One region of the Bacillus sp. S10(2024) genome, then DNA from elsewhere that is predicted to be linked to it. Evidence: riboswitches for the same ligand, from Rfam matches in the RefSeq annotation. Region 1 holds a riboswitch; each other region holds the start of a gene.
What was found. A riboswitch is a leader RNA that binds a small molecule or an ion and turns the genes downstream of it on or off. The one in region 1 is predicted to bind thiamine pyrophosphate.
Positions count from the first base shown of each region.

Region 1 (4,216 bases):
AGCAGCTCATGAAAAAATGAAGCATTAGCTTATGCACTTGATTTAAAAGAGCGAACTGGAGCGACATTTGTTCATCCATTTGATGACGTGTGATCGTTGAACAAGGAACAATTGGGCTAGAAATATTGCAGCAAGTATTACAAATTATCACCGATTTAGAAGCAAATGTTCCTCACATTCATTTAGAGAGAATTGGATCGAAAGTATTCCCAGGTTATGCACAGCTTCATCTTTCTCTTGAGACGAAAGATAAAGAGCATGTTGAGCAAGTGCAAATTGGGATGAAGAAGAGAGGATATAGTATCGAAGTTATTGATTGAGCTTTCCCCACCTACTGCTTCGCGCTTGAGGGTCCATGAATAGCGGGATAAATATTTAAACAAACGTTTGATTAAAAAGAGCTAGTCCCTGTAAAGGCTAGCTCTTTCTGAATTAAAACATCAGTGAAACGAGAAGCATTCCAATTCCAATTGATGTAATTGTTGCGACAAGATCCGGAATCATAAAGCTATGATTTAACACATATTTACGGATACGCGTTGTACCTGTACGGTCAAAGTTAATTGCCGCAACGATTGTTCCGTAGTTTGGATTGAACTCCCCCCACTTACCGGCTAACGCCACTTGAAGTGGGGGATTCCAGTACCTCTTGCTCCGATGACAACAGGTTCCGAAACCTCCTCCGTTCAACAAGAGAAGCTCTCTATACCGTCAATCCGAAGTATCTATAGATGACCCAGCTCTGCCCTTCACGCGTTTGAAGAAGGGGTCTTCTGAGATAAAATGATAAAGAAATATCCGTTTACAGCTGGAAACATCGCAATCAATAGTGCTGGTGAAATGCCAAGTGTTAATACAAGCGGTACTATCGCACCTACCGTTGCAGCTTGGCTATATAACAAGATTGATAGCACGAATAGTGCAAGTGCAAATAGCCATGGTGCAATCGTTACGAGTCCTTGAATAGAACCTTGAATCATTTGTAAGTTACCATTAAAAACGTGATTTGCCCTGTTTGTTAACATTATGTTACAAGAGGATTGTTTTAAAATTTTATAATTTATATGTGTAAATAAGTAGACAAATTGATTTAAATGTTGTAATCTGTGGACAGAGAATTGTTTAATTCTCGTAAAACTCCCATATCGTTCAACTCGTTCTCGAGAAAGGCAAACTTGTGGAAACGCAAGGTCGCAAAGCTATAGGAGCTAAGGTCAAATGAGACTATGCTAGCCAGTTACCGGACTGATAGGGTTGGTTTAGGCCAATGTTTTTATAACATTGGTCCTTTTTTGTGTAAAGATTTGAATCGAAAAGATAAGCTACTATCAGTAACAAATGGGATAGCAGCATGATTCTGATAAATTGCAAGTGGTGATTAGAAATAAAAACCTGTCGTTTTGACAGGTTTTTATTTTTAGGAGGAAATTTGTATTCTGTGTTGTATATGAAAAAGTCTGTGCTATGAAACGTAATGCACGATTGTTTAAAAAAGATTATTACCTTTTGGGGAGGAGGATTTTATGAGAAAAATTGTAATTATTGGTTCGGGTGGCTCAGGGAAATCTACATTAGCAAGGCATTTAGGAGAAAAGCTAAAAATGAATGTTTATCATCTTGATGCATTATTTTGGAAACCGAATTGGGTAGGTATTCCAAAGGATGAACAAAGAAAAGTACAAAATAATTTAATTAAAGAAGATGAATGGATTATAGATGGAAATTACGGTGGGACAATGGAAATAAGACTTAACGCAGCTGATACAATTATCTTTCTCGATATTTATAGAACAATATGCATCTATCGTGCGTTCAAAAGAATAGTACAATATCGAAATAGAACAAGACCAGATATGGGCGAAGGATGCGAAGAAAGATTTGAACTTGAATTTTTTAAATGGATATGGGAATATCCAACGACCAAAAGACCTGCAATTTTAAAAAGACTGGATCAATTATCTAGTGATAAAAAGGTTATTATCTTAAAATCACCAAAAGAAGTTCAACGGTTTCTAGAACAAGTGCAATAATTTTAAACTATGCGGTGTACCCATGCCCATCAACCTTTATCATAGCAAGACCCGATACAATTACCATGACTAGAAGTTCAGCAGAGACGTAATAATTGAATGGGTCTATCATGCAAAATTAAGAGATATTAACACATCCATTTTTCACACAAATTGCATTTCTCTACATCAATTGTTGGGTATGATTTCCTGTATGAAGAGCACCTAAAAATAGTATTTACAGGAAAAAAATAAATTTGTTTGTTCATAAAAATAATCCGTGCTACAATGAAAACGAATTGAAACAGGGGAGCCTATGTGGCTGAGAGGATGTAACAATACATCGACCCTTAACCTGATCTGGATAATGCCAGCGTAGGGAGTTGTATCAAGAATCGTAGCGACTGTTATTCTATGATAACTTGTATATAAGGCTTTCCTGCTTCGCTGCAGGAAAGCCTTTTCTTTTTGCATGAAATTTATTTAATATGGGGAGGAATTTAGTATGTCACAGCAAGTTACAGTTTCATTTTCAGTTGTACCACAAGCAAAGCATAAAGATGTATATACGGTTGTAGATAAAGCAATTGAGGTTGTTCAGCAATCAGGTGTGCGCTTTGAAGTTGGCGCGATGGAAACGACGATGGAAGGGGATTTAAACGAGCTTCTTGATATTATTAAACGTGCGCAGCAAGCTTGCATAGATGATGGAGCAGAAGAAGTCATTACTTCTATAAAAATTCACTATCGTCCAAGCACAGGCGTAACGATTGATGAAAAAGTATGGAAGTATCGTGAAGAACATGAAAAAACAGAAACGATCTAACATAGCAACTACGACAATTTGGCTTTTCCTTCTCATCGCCATATGGGAAGGAGCTGTTTCGATATTCCATATTGAACCGTGGATTTTGCCGAAGCCTTCTGCAATTGTACATGAACTGATAGAAATGAAAGATTTACTGCTTCCCAATACGGTGCAGACTTTGCAAGAAGTGTTCATAGGATTATTTTTTGCAATTATACTTGGAACGATCATTGCAATTATTATGGATGTGATTCCGTTATGCCGTGTGTTAATCAATCCATTATTAGTAATTTCACAAACGGTTCCAATCGTTGTACTCGCACCTTTATTTATTATTTGGTTTGGCTACGGAATGCTGCCAAAAGTAATGGTTGTTATTCTTGTATGCTTCTTTCCCGTTACACTTAGTATTTTAGAAGGTTTTCAAACGGTAGATCAATCTATGCTAAAGTTACTTCAAACAATGCGGGCAAGTAAGTGGCAAGTCTATCAAAAAGTGAAATTTCCAGCAGTACTGCCATACTTTTTTTCAGGGTTAAAAATTGCCGTTACATATAGCGTAATGGGGGCCATTATTGGGGAATGGCTTGGGGCAAGTGAAGGTTTAGGGGTTATGCTGACAAGGGCAACGAAATCTTTTTTAACAGCTCGTGTGTTTGGAATCGCTGCTGTGATTGCCTTTGTAACGCTATTCTTGTATTTTATTGTTGAATTTATGGCAAGACTAACAGCACCATGGGTTTACAGAAAGGATGGAGAGAAATGAAAAAAGGGTTAAAAGCGCTATTAGCAGCTTCTTTATTATTTACATTTGCAGGCTGCTCAGCAGGGAAGAAAGAAGAAAGTAAAGAGCAGAAAGTAAAAGTAGTATTAGATTGGTTTCCAAATACAAACCATACTGGTTTATATGTAGCAAAGACGAAAGACTATTATAAAAAACAAGGATTAGATGTAGAAATTATTCAGCCAGGTGAAAATACGTCTGCTGAACAAATGGTTGCATCAGGAAAAGCTGATTTTGGTGTAAGTTATCAAGAGAATGTAACAACAGCTCGTGTTGAAGATATTCCAGTTGTATCAATTGGTGCGGTTATTCAACATAATACATCTGCATTCGCATCTCTAAAAAAGGATAACATCACATCTCCAAAAGCATTTGAAGGAAAACGATATGGTGGCTGGGGAGCACCAGCTGAAGAAGCGACATTAAAAACAATTATGGATAAGCAGCAAGCAGATTATAATAAAGTACAAAAAGTTGTACTTGGACAAACAGATTTCTTTAAATCTATTGGACGTGATGCTGATTTTGAGTGGATCTATTATGGCTGGGATGGTATTGAAGCAAAGAGAAAAGGCATTGAGTTAAACACGATTATGCTAAAAGATTTAAATCCAG
Region 1 is NZ_JBFLUR010000002.1:3,141,268-3,145,483, reverse strand. It holds partial or broken gene AB1280_RS15995 (threonine ammonia-lyase) at 126-320, shown strand; gene AB1280_RS15990 (hypothetical protein) at 433-624, opposite strand; partial or broken gene AB1280_RS15985 (anaerobic C4-dicarboxylate transporter family protein) at 786-998, opposite strand; cyclic di-GMP riboswitch class I at 1,159-1,245, shown strand; gene AB1280_RS15980 (DNA topology modulation protein) at 1,524-2,030, shown strand; TPP riboswitch at 2,306-2,408, shown strand; gene AB1280_RS15975 (MTH1187 family thiamine-binding protein) at 2,515-2,835, shown strand; gene AB1280_RS15970 (ABC transporter permease) at 2,783-3,583, shown strand; gene AB1280_RS15965 (ABC transporter substrate-binding protein) at 3,580-4,216, shown strand, end outside.

Region 2 (4,216 bases), 1.1 Mb from region 1:
GAGTCATGTGAAGCGAAAATTAATTTTCTTCCATCACTTTTTGATGAATTTGCAACTATTTCCGCAAACAATCTTTTGTTTTTTCTTACTCACTCCTTTTGTCATATATGAAATACGGACGGAGCAGGTTGTTACAAATGTCCAATTATTATATATACAAATTGCCGTGTTCATTCTCGTTGCCCTTCCGAGTTTAACGCGATTATTTCAGCAAGAAGTTCAGCAGATTTGGCAGAAGGATTATGTGCAAAGCTCATTCTTATTGGGAGGAAGTAAAGGGCATGTATTTCGAACGCATATGATTAAGGCACTAAGCCCACAAATTATCTTTCAAGTGGGAGAACAAATGGTACAAGTGCTCCTTCTTATGTTGCATTTGTCTATTTTTAAGTTGTTTCTTGGAGGAACGAAGATTGTTTCCGGACAAACGCACGACCAATTTAACTTGTATTTTCCATATTTAAATGAGTGGTCGAATTTGATTAGTTATTATTATGTAGAGCTCATGATTGAACCGAGAATTATTATGATTCCAGTTCTGTTTTATATGATTTTATTATTTTGTATGACGAAAATTGTGAATGGGTATAAGGAATTGCAGTTTGAGAAAGATTGTAAATGAAATTTTTATATTTATATATTTTTATTTGATATTATAATTCTTACAAAAATGTAAGGTTCTTTGTAAGGTTAATCGATAGTTAAGCAACGTTATTTTGAATAAACTTATCTATGTAAGGCACACACATTTTAGGGAAATAAGACGTTAGGTACTACAACTGAAGGGAGAAAGAGAATGGAGAAGCGCTCAGAGGCTCTTGCTTTATTATTAGAGAATGACGCAATTATGTTAGCTAATAATAAGGATTGTACAACTGTCATTGATCGGCGAGAAATACCAGTAGATTCACGCGATAAAATAGTATGGTACAAATGGAATGAGAACTACAAAGAGAACATAAATGAGCAATATCACATAGGGTATGATGTGCATAGAGTTGTTTTATGGAATGAGATGAAATCTTGGATTCATAAGCAAAACGGTAAGAATAATTTTGAGAGCAGCTGCGCACTCCATTCTCAAACTCCCGAAATCGTAAGAAAAAGAGAATCACATTAGGAAAATAACTTGGAATACTGAGGTAAAAAAAGATTGCTGTTTAAGCAATCTTTTTTCTGTTTGTATGATGTGCATTCGAGCTTGTAAATAAGCGCGGTGCTGTTGTAAATAGAACGACAAGTAGAACCGCACACATTGCGAAAGAACCAATCATTGTGATGCCGTTATAGATAAAGGAATATAAAACAGCTGATTGTCCTTTTGGTGCATATTGTCCAAAGAAGATTACGCCGGCAATGAAGTGCCAAAAGTAACGAGCTAAGCTGCCGATAAACGTAGCAATAATGATATACATAGTTGCTTTTGCTTTTTGTTTATTGGCGATTGCTTGTTGAATTGGTGCATGAAATAATCCAGCAAAGCCAATAAAGGCAAAGGCGATGAAGTATTCAATAAACGCTTGTACCGGTGTAAAAATAGCTGCATCTGCTGCGACAATTTGTAATAATCCCCAAACGAGACCACTTAAGAAACTCGCTTTAAATCCCCAGCGGTAAGCAACAATAAAAATTGGAATCATAGCAAATGAGATAGAACCGCCTGTTGGAAGTTTAATAGAGAGCGGCAAAATGTCGATAACTAACGCAAATGCTGCGAGAATCGCTGCCTCTATCATTGCTTGTAAATTTGTGTTACGCATGTAAAAATCCCCCTACATCCAAGTTACAAAAGAAGAATCCTTATCATAGGGGGATGAAAATACACAAATTGAAAATCACTACTTATGTATATACGTCTGCACAATTCCTACGTTAGCATTAACTAACAGGTTCTAAGGGTCGGAACAAAGTATTCCCTCTCAGCAACGCGGCTCCCCCTGTGACAACGAGATTCTTAGATTGTTACTATTATTGTAATAACAATGGATAAGAATGGCAAATGAAAATATAATACCTTTTCTTTTTAGGAAGGGCGAGAGGGATGGGCTGTGCGTAGAAGTAGTCAGTTCTTTATTTTTCCACGTGCGAGGTTTAAAAAAGGTAGAAAGCGAGATCGGGTCAGACCTTATTCAATATAACAACAATTTTTATGTTAAATAAGCTGAAATTGTACAAAAAATAGTAATAAATTCACAGCATATTGTATAGTGTTTTTTCAGAGAGTCATGTTATAATTGATATTGATAATAATTATCGTTATCTTTTGAGGGGGATAATTTGATGAATTTAGTTGATATGAGTATAGATGAAAAAGTACGTGTGAAAGATTTACAATCTCTTGATAAATTATTAAAACGTCGCTTAGCTTCATTTGGATTTTCTGAAGGATGCGAGCTTTGTATAAAACAAAAAGCAATGCTTAATGGTCCATGTACATTAGAATGCCGTGGGCAATTAATCTCTATTCGTCATTGTGATGCGAAAATGATAAAGGTGGAATTAACGTGAACAAGGTTGCTTTGCTAGGAAATCCGAATACGGGAAAAACATCATTGTTTAATGCGCTTACTGGTTCTTATGAATATGTTGGCAACTGGAGCGGAGTAACCGTAGAAAAAAAGATTGGTAAGTTAAAAGATAAGCAAGGAATGTTAATAGATTTACCAGGTATATACGATTTAAATCCTGTATCCCGTGATGAAGGGGTTGTTACGCAGTTTTTATTAACAGAAGAATTTCATCATATGTTAAATATTGTGGACTCTTCACAATTTGAACGTAATATGCATTTAACATTACAATTGTTGGAATTTGGAAAACCACTTTCTATTGGTTTAAATATGATTGATGTGGCAAAACAACGCGGGATTGTGATTGATGTAAAGAAGTTATCTGAAATGCTAGGTGTAACAGTGATTCCCGTTATAGCAAGAAGTGGAAAAGGCTGTGAGGAATTATTGGCTGCTCTTCATGAAAGCGATAAGGCGGAGCAGAAACCGTTTATTCTTTCGTATGGTAAAGCGGTAGAGACAGGAATCCAGCGCGTTATGGAGAAATTGCAGCGAGAAAATGATGATCATGCAAGATGGCTTGCGCTTCAATTTTTAGGAAATAACGAAGTGGTAGAGAAAGAACTTACCAAGTCGCATGTATATAAAGAACTTGTAGCAATTCGCTCTGCATTGGAAGAAGAATTAGATGTTACGCTAGATCAGCACATATACGGGGTACGTGCAGCGTATATTGAAAAGTTGAAAACAAGTGTGATTCGTCATGAAAAAGAAGGAAGCATTCCTTTTTCGGAAAGAATTGATAAATTAATTACGCATAAAATTTTGGGGATACCGATCTTTTTAGGAATCATGTTTTTAATTTTTCAAGTTACGTTTTCGTGGATTGGAACGCCTTTATCTGATCAATTTGATGCATTTGTCGGTGGTCCACTTACAGATTGGGTAACAGCAGGGCTTACGAATATTGGAGCGTCTGATTTCATTCGAGCGCTCGTTACAGATGGAATTATTGCAGGAGTGGGTGCTGTATTAGTATTCGTACCGCAAATTTTCGTATTGTTCTTCTTCATTTCATTACTAGAAGATTCTGGATATATGGCGCGTATTGCCGTTGTTATGGATCGTGTGATGGAGTTTTTTGGACTAAACGGAAAAGCGTTTATTCCTATGATTATCGGTTTTGGTTGTAATGTACCAGGCATTATGGCAGCGAGAACAATTGAACAGGAAAAAGAGAGGTTGCTTACGATTTTAGTGACACCGTTTATGTCATGTTCAGCCCGTTTACCTGTATATGCATTATTTGCAGGGGTCTTTTTCCCAAATAGTCAAGCGGTTGTTGTATTTTCTTTATATCTCATTGGTGTTATTCTAGCGTTAGTCGTTACAAAAATTATGTCTATTACGGTTTTAAAAGAAGAGAAATCTATTTTCGTTATTGAACTTCCGCCTTACCGTGTGCCGCAAGTAAAAACATTATGGCGTAGTACGTGGGAAAAAGGAAAAGGATTTGTACGTAAAGCAGGTACATTTATCTTCGGTGGTTCTGTTGTGATTTGGTTATTAAACTATGCGGGCCCATCTGGATTTGGTGTAGATATGGGTGATAGTTTCTTAGCAATGATTGGTGGATTATTCGCTCCAATTCTTGCGCCGCTTGGTTTTGGAACATGGCAAGCAGCTGCATCTCTGTTAACAGGATT
Region 2 is NZ_JBFLUR010000002.1:4,216,587-4,220,802, forward strand. It holds gene AB1280_RS21440 (ABC transporter permease subunit) at 1-622, shown strand, start outside; gene AB1280_RS21445 (hypothetical protein) at 797-1,120, shown strand; gene thiT (energy-coupled thiamine transporter ThiT) at 1,161-1,760, opposite strand; TPP riboswitch at 1,847-1,948, opposite strand; gene AB1280_RS21455 (FeoA family protein) at 2,281-2,508, shown strand; gene feoB (ferrous iron transport protein B) at 2,505-4,216, shown strand, end outside.
Region 2: another riboswitch for thiamine pyrophosphate. It lies ahead of thiT (energy-coupled thiamine transporter ThiT); the one in region 1 lies ahead of AB1280_RS15975 (MTH1187 family thiamine-binding protein).

Region 3 (4,216 bases), 330 kb from region 1:
GACAGCACGACTTTTCATGTGAGCATATATAGTTGTGTATAAATTCCCGTTTATACGATGGGCAACAAATACAACGTTTCCATAGCTTGTAGAATAATATGATTTTACAACAGTCCCAGATGCGGCAGCTTGGATTGGAACATTTCCTGTTGCTGCAATATCTACGCCGTAGTGCATTTTTCCCCAGCGTACATCAAATTCTGAGCTGATTTTCCCTTGGGCAGGATATTTAAATGCAGCTGGAATAGATGGGGTAGCTTGCTGTTTTGGTTGCTGCTGTTGTTTTTGTCCTTGTACTACATAATGCTGTGCAACATAGCCATATCCTGATCCGTAGCGAATTTTATACCATGTTCCCACACTTTCAACGACTTGTACTTGTGTTCCATTTGGTAAAGAACCGATAATGGCTGCATTTGTTCCTGCTCCGCTACGTACTTTTAATGTTGGAGTGGCAACGTAATAAGAACTTCCGCCTTGTACAGTAATTCCCTTTACTAATGGCTGATCGGCGTTAGATAAAAATTCTTTCTTTACATAGCCGCTTGTTCCATTATGTACAACTTTATACCATCCCTCTTGTTCTTCTTGAACAGTAACAAATTTCCCACTTGGTAATACAGTAATAATTTCAGATTGTGTGTTTGGTTCAGAGCGAACGTTTAATGCATCTGCATTTACGATATATTGATTCTCACCATTTTGTGGCTTTGTTAAAGAAATGGCGTCTTTTTTGACATAACCAGTTTTATTGTGAATGTGAACTTTGTACCATTCATTTGTTGTTTCTAAAATAGTAACGGGAGTGTTACGTGTAATATTGTCAATAACAGGGTCTGTTCCATTCGGGCTATTGTACATTTGTAACGTTTCCGTTTTAACATAACCAATTTTTGCTTTTGCAGTTTGCTCTGCTTCTACAGTATGTACATTAGAGTCTGCCATAGAGGGGAGCATAGAGGCAACTGCTACAGTAGTTGCTGTTAGTGCTGCGACTTTTAAATTCATATATTCATTGACCTCCTTAAGTAATGCATTGTTATAATTTAAATTATAATATGTGGATATTAAGTTTGAAACATATTTATAGATTAAAAACAAACGAAAGCTTTTTCTCTATGTGTAAGTTAAAAACTCTTTTTTTTTAGAGTGGAGAATTTGGCTGCACATAGAAATGATCAAGGACTTTTTCTACCACATGCAAGGCTTAAAACAAAAGGAGAAAACAAGTAGTGGTTATGATGTATTTTGTATAGCAGCGACTTAAATGTCGAAAAGTGAAAATGGATATATAATAAAAGGATAGCAGATTTATAGCTATTATGGAAATAGCGAAAAGGAATTCGTTTTTTTCTGAACTTACAGATAGGTAGAAGGAGAAATGAAAAGAGTTGCCGATGAGATAGGGTGATGGTATACTGACTATGTTAAATGAATATACTGCTAGGGGAGCTAGTTTTGCTAGCTGAGAGTAAGACCTATAGTCTTTGACCCTTGAACCTGATCTAGATGATGCTAGCGTAGGGAAGCAATTTGGACGATATAAATAACGTCCCCGTTTCTTTATGCATAGAAACGGGGATTTTTTATTGAAAATTTTATAGAACACCACTAGGGGTGCTTAAAAGCTGAGAGAGGTAAAATCCTTAACCCTTATGACCTGATCTAGGTGATGCTAGCGTAGGGAAGTGGAAACAACAAATGAGTTTTTCTTTTGTTTGCTGTGGCCACTTCTTATATAGAAGTGGTTTTTTATTTGGAAACATATATACAGGAAGGGGAAGCGGAGATGACATTTTGTGAAAGATTATTTGAAAAGGTGCAACCTGTTTGGGAGAAGAGTCATAATCATCCATTTGTAACAGGGATGGGAGATGGAACGTTAGAGAAAGATAGATTTCAATATTATATTGTTCAAGATTATTTGTATTTGTTAGATTACGCAAAGTTATATGCAATTGGTGTTGTAAAAGCAACAAATCCAAAAGTAATGGCGAAGTTTGCTGAACAAATCGATGGGATTTTAAATGGAGAAATGATGATTCATAAACAATACGCAAAGCGTTTAGGAATTTCTGTTGAAGAAATGGAATTAGCAAAGCCGTCTGCTATGAATCTAGCATATACAAACTATATGATGTCAGTTTCACAAAACGGTACACTTGCTGAGTTAATTGTAGCATTGCTTCCATGTATGTGGAGTTATTGGGAGATTGGGAAGCGCTTAAATGCTATTCCATCCGCGCGTGATCATGAATTTTTTGGTGAGTGGATTCAAGGATACAGCTCAGAAGAATATGGGAATCTTTGTATATGGTTAATTGATTTATGTAATGAAATTGCAATTGGGAAAACAGAAGAAGAATTAAATCGTTTAGAAGAAATTTTCTTATATTCCAGCCGTTTTGAATACTTATTTTGGGATATGGCATATCGTAAGGAGATGTGGGGTTTTGAGGAACAAAAACATACTACAATTTCATAACGTTTCTTTTCATTATGATGAGAAACCGATTATCAAGAGCCTTAATGCTGTAGTACAAGAAGGAGAATTTATTAGCATTATCGGGCCGAGTGGCTGCGGGAAAAGTACATTGTTTCGGCTTATTACGGGACTTGAGAAAGCGAATGCTGGCACGATTGATGTAATGGGAACAACTCCTGTTGGCTATATGCCGCAAAAAGATATGTTACTCCCGTGGCGAACCATTATTGAAAATGCAGCTTTGCCACTTGAATGTCAAGGCATGAAGAAAAAAGAAGCACACATGAAAGCACAAGAGCTGCTGGAGCAATTTGGACTGCAAGGGTATGAAAAGAAACAGCCAAAAGATTTATCAGGCGGAATGCGGCAACGCGTATCGTTTATTCGGACGTTGTTAACGGGCGGTGACCTCTTACTATTAGATGAACCGTTTAGTGCACTTGATGCATTAACGAAGGCATCTTTGCAAGAATGGTTGTTTGAACAGTGGGAATATTGGCAAAAAACAATTTTGTTTATTACGCATGATGTTGATGAAGCGCTGTATCTTTCTAACCGTATTTTTATCGTAACAGAGCAGCCCATTACATTATTAACTGAGCGGACTGTGCCACTTGGGCAAGAACGGTCTCGAAAAGATTTGCATCACCCAGAAATGCTGGCATTAAAAGATGAACTCATTGGCATATTGCAAAGACAGGTGCTTGTATGAAGCGAATTGTAGATTATGTTCCGGCCATTATTGTAACGACTATTTTGCTGATTGGCTGGGAAGTAGGAGCACGGATTCTTGATGAAATGTACATTTTACCGTCTCCAAGTGCCATTGTTCAAAAAATATGGGATTTGCGGAATATATTGCTTACGGTGCATTTACCAGCAACGCTCTCTGTTACAGTGATCGGCATTGTTATTTCTATCGTATTAGGTGTTGGGTTAGCAATGTTGATGAGTATGAGTACATTTGCTGAGAAGGCATTTTATCCGCTATTAGTTGCTTCACAGACGATTCCCATTACAGCTTTAGCACCATTATTTGTTTTATGGTTTGGCTATTCGATTTGGAGTAAGGTTGTTGTCACAGTACTGATTACATTCTTTCCCATTACAGTAAATACGTATGATGGCCTTTGTAGTACGAAAAAGGAGTGGGAAGAGCTTTTAATTACATATGGTGCAACAAAAAAAGATGTTTTCTTCAAATTGAAATTACCGTCTGCACTTCCCTATTTTTTCTCAGCTTTAAAGGTGGCTGTGCCGTTTAGCGTGATTGGGGCAGCGATTGGAGAGTGGCTTGGAGCACAAGCAGGACTAGGCTATTTTAGTAAACGAATGATGACACAAATGGATGGTGCGGGTGTGTTTGCACCAATTGTTTTATTGTCATTGCTCGCTATTTTCTTTGTATTACTCGTTTCGATATTTGAGAGAAAATGTATTAGTTGGAGGAAGCATTCATGAAATTAGTAAAGCGCATCTTTGTATTTACATTGTTAATCGCGATGATTGTTGGGTGTTCTAGCAATTCGGCATCAGAAAAGAAAAAAGGCGAAAAAGAAGTCACTGTCATGCTCGATTGGTATCCAAATGCAGTGCATAGCTTTATTTATGCAGCAATGGAAAAAGGTTATTTTAAAGAAGAAGGTGTGAAGGTAAATATTAAATTTCCTTCTAATCCAACTGATCCATTAACGTTAGCAGCAGCAGGAAAAGTAACTGTTGGATTGTATT
Region 3 is NZ_JBFLUR010000002.1:2,806,331-2,810,546, reverse strand. It holds gene AB1280_RS14360 (SH3 domain-containing protein) at 1-1,008, opposite strand, end outside; TPP riboswitch at 1,436-1,544, shown strand; TPP riboswitch at 1,604-1,704, shown strand; gene tenA (thiaminase II) at 1,790-2,485, shown strand; gene AB1280_RS14350 (ABC transporter ATP-binding protein) at 2,454-3,197, shown strand; gene AB1280_RS14345 (ABC transporter permease) at 3,194-3,946, shown strand; gene AB1280_RS14340 (ABC transporter substrate-binding protein) at 3,943-4,216, shown strand, end outside.
Region 3: another riboswitch for thiamine pyrophosphate. It lies ahead of tenA (thiaminase II); the one in region 1 lies ahead of AB1280_RS15975 (MTH1187 family thiamine-binding protein).

Region 4 (4,216 bases), 650 kb from region 1:
ACAATAATATCTGAGCCTTTATCAATCATAATTCCTTCAAATGGGAGAAGCGCCCCGGATATTGTTACTTGTATGGGTTTATTCATATATTTTTGTAAATGAAGCATAATAATCTCCTTTCTTGTAATTACATATGTTCCTTTTTCTCGCTTTTAAGCTGCGAAGACCAATTTCAACCAATAATATAAGCAAAATAGCGTGAAAATGACAGTTGGCGGAATGACGAGAAATGTCGCCTTCATATACGTTCCCCAGCTGATATTTACTTTTCCTTTTCTTATAATATACATCCACATTAAGGTTGCTAATGTACCAATTGGGAGTAGTAGTGAGCCCATGTCGCTACCGATGATGTTTGCAAGATAAATCGTTTTCAATGTAATCGGATCTAGTCCCATTTCGGTAAGGGCGATCGTACCAATCATTAAGGCAGGATGGTTATTAAAGATGTTAGAGAGGATAGAAAGTAAGCCGCCCATAATAAAGTCGGCATGAAATAAACTACTGGTAATAAGTGGATGAAGTTTTGCGACGAGAAATTCGGTTAAACCGATGTTATGAAGTCCATATACAATTACGTACATAGAAAATGCGAAAACTAACACATACCAGGGTGTTTTCTTAATCATGTCAATCGGTGAAATGCGTAGTTTGTACCATCTCCACCCAAGTAAAATAATAGAGCCAATGACCGCCGTGATGGCGATGGAAAATTGAAAGTACGATGCAATAAACAAGCTGATGCGAACGCATAAAACAAATAATAGAATTCCGAACATAAATTGTGTTCGCTTACGATTTGCATCTATTTGGGGCCTTGGTTGCAATGGATGAAAAGATTTTTTAACGAAATTTTCATCTAAATATATCGGTAAGACCGGGAGTGTTTTCGGTAATTGTTTATGAAAGATGAGGAATAATAGGGACGCCATAAAAAGAAGGCCTAACGTGGCAGGAACAAACATCATTGCTGTATGCATGTATAAATCCATATGGACAATTTTTAAAGCAATTAAATTTACAATATTGCTGACACCAATTGGTGCACTTGAGGCAGTGGCGATGAGTGCGCCGCTTAATAAGTAGGGTATTTTTTGATCATGTGTAAGTCGTAAATGATGTAATAAAAGCAGTAAAATAGGGGTTGTAATTAAGATGCTGCCATCATTATTAAAGAATAATGTCATGAGGAAGCAAAGAAGATTTGTATACCAAAAGAGGCGAATACCAGAGCTTTTAGCTTTTTGGGCAAGTTGAACAGCGCACCAATGAAAAAAGCCGAAACTTTCTAGAACGATCGCCATAACAATGGTCGCCATAATTGTTATGGCGGCGCCAATAATTTTTGAGCTAATATCACCCAAGTCGGCAAAAGAGACCGTGCCGCTTAAAATGACAATCATTGCCCCAACTGTTGCTGGAATTGCTTCGTTCATTCCTTTTGGTCGCCAAAAGATGATGAGCATAGTTCCGAGAAACGCGAGTATGGTTATTGTAGATTGTAGGTTTATCAACTCTTTCACTCCTGTTCTTATAGTGAAGTGTCCGTACAGAATATATTCCTACACAGGTTTATACTACATATGTATGAAGTGCGGATTCGGCTTGTACTAAGTGAAATAACTATTTTTGAGTGAAAAAGAAAAAATTAAATATCTTTGCATTTTTTAGACAATGATGTATGATAGGGTCGTAGTAAAAATTTAATCAGTGAAAAACTGGGGGTGCCCGATAGAGCTGGGCTGAGAGAGAAGCGTGTCGAAGCTTCTTAACCCTTTGGACCTGATCTGGTTCGTACCAGCGGAGGGAAGTTGTCGGCTTTACATAACAATGTCTTTATGTAGCCAGGTCCTATTCTTTATGATGGGCCTGGCTTTTTTATTTGGCATTGCTAGCCGCTAGTTCTCATCCTTGTCACAAGAAAAGTGAAGACACAGGGGAGGAAAAAGTGATGAAACAATCTGTTTCAGCTGAGCAAATTGAGTTGAAGTCAAGTTTACCGGGAAGCAAGAAGGTATATGTAGAAGGTACGCGTGAAGACATGAAAGTACCAATGCGTGAGATTGCACAAAGCGATACAAACGGTGTGCCAAACCCGGCTATTCGTGTGTATGATACGAGTGGTCCTTATACAGATCCGAATTACAAAGTGGAGTTAGAAAAGGGGATGCAGGCGCCGCGCCGCTGCTGGATTGTGGAACGAGGAGATGTAGAAGAGTATGAAGGTCGTGAAGTGAAGCCGGAAGATGATGGAGTGAAAGCAGCATCTACACATACGCCTGTATTCCCACAAATGGGACGGAAGCCACTCCGTGCAAAAGACGGGGCAAATGTTACGCAAATGCATTATGCGCGTAAAGGTATCATCACATCAGAGATGGAATATGTAGCCATTCGCGAAGGTGTGGAGCCTGAATTTGTGCGGAAGGAAATCGCTGAAGGTCGTGCTATTTTACCAGCAAATATTAATCACCCGGAAGCAGAACCGATGATTATTGGTCGTAACTTCCATGTGAAAGTAAATGCGAATATTGGGAACTCGGCTGTTTCATCATCTATTGCTGAAGAAGTTGAGAAGATGACTTGGGCAACGCGCTGGGGTGCTGATACAATTATGGACCTTTCTACTGGGAAAAATATTCATACGACACGTGAATGGATTATTCGTAACGCTCCTGTACCAGTTGGAACAGTGCCGATTTATCAAGCACTTGAAAAGGTAAACGGAATTGCGGAAGATTTAACGTGGGAAGTATACCGTGATACGCTAATTGAACAAGCGGAGCAGGGGGTAGATTACTTTACCATTCATGCTGGTGTGCTGCTTCGTTATATTCCGCTTACAGCAAAGCGTGTAACAGGAATTGTGTCACGCGGCGGCTCGATTATGGCGCAGTGGTGCCTATACCATCATCAAGAAAACTTCTTGTATACACACTTTGAAGAAATTTGTGAAATTATGAAGAAGTACGATGTTTCCTTCTCTCTTGGAGATGGATTACGCCCTGGTTCGATTGCGGATGCAAACGACGAATCTCAATTTTCTGAGCTTGAAACATTAGGAGAGCTTACAAAAATTGCTTGGAAGCATGACGTCCAAGTAATGATTGAAGGGCCAGGACATGTACCGATGCATTTAATTAAAGAGAATATGGATAAAGAGCTGGAGATTTGTCACGGTGCACCGTTTTATACGCTTGGACCATTAACGACAGACATTGCACCTGGTTATGATCATATTACTTCTGCAATCGGTGCAGCGATGATCGGCTGGTTTGGTACAGCAATGCTTTGTTATGTAACACCGAAAGAACATCTTGGCCTGCCAAACAAAGATGACGTTCGTGAAGGTGTGATTACGTATAAAATTGCTGCGCACGCTGCTGATCTTGCAAAAGGTCATAAAACAGCACATGAGCGTGATGATGCTCTTTCAAAAGCGCGCTTTGAATTTCGCTGGCGTGATCAATTTAATTTATCATTAGATCCTGAACGTGCAATGGAATATCACGATGAAACATTGCCGGCAGAAGGAGCAAAGACAGCGCATTTCTGCTCTATGTGCGGTCCGAAGTTTTGCAGTATGAGAATTTCGCATGATATTCGTGAGTATGCGAAAGAGAATGATTTAGAAACAACAGAAGCAATTGAGAAAGGTATGAAAGAAAAAGCAGAAGAGTTTAAAGAAGCGGGTAGTCAGTTATATAAATAAGTAGAAAACCTGAAATAAAAACCCTTTCTTTTTGAGGGGGGCGAGAGCGTTTGGCCGTGCATAGAATCTGCCACGTGCGATGTAAAACAAAGATAGAAGGAAGTGGAGAGCCTACTTTGTTTTGTATGCTAGGGCCTTAAATAGAAAGCGCCTTTCTAAACATCTCTTAATCTATGATTATGTGTACCTAACCTAATATAAATAATCATCCCCCTGCTGAGCGAGAGCAGGGGGATTTTGTTTCGTTTGATAAGTTAACGGGCGAAAATGAGCTGTACCCAGTAGAATAAGAGGAAGAGGGTTACGATTGTGGTGAGTGGGATAACAATTAAGGAGACGCTCAAGTAATCTTTCCATTTTACTTTAATTTTATTTTGCTTTAGGATATACATCCAAATAAGAGAAGCGAGTGTACCGATTGGTAATAACAATGATCCCATATCGCTACCAATGATGTTTGCAAGATAGATGGTTTTGAGGGTAACTGGATCTAATCCCATTTCT
Region 4 is NZ_JBFLUR010000002.1:3,792,884-3,797,099, forward strand. It holds gene AB1280_RS19285 (DUF2642 domain-containing protein) at 1-107, opposite strand, end outside; gene AB1280_RS19290 (arsenic transporter) at 153-1,511, opposite strand; TPP riboswitch at 1,711-1,826, shown strand; gene thiC (phosphomethylpyrimidine synthase ThiC) at 1,952-3,712, shown strand; gene AB1280_RS19300 (arsenic transporter) at 3,967-4,216, opposite strand, start outside.
Region 4: another riboswitch for thiamine pyrophosphate. It lies ahead of thiC (phosphomethylpyrimidine synthase ThiC); the one in region 1 lies ahead of AB1280_RS15975 (MTH1187 family thiamine-binding protein).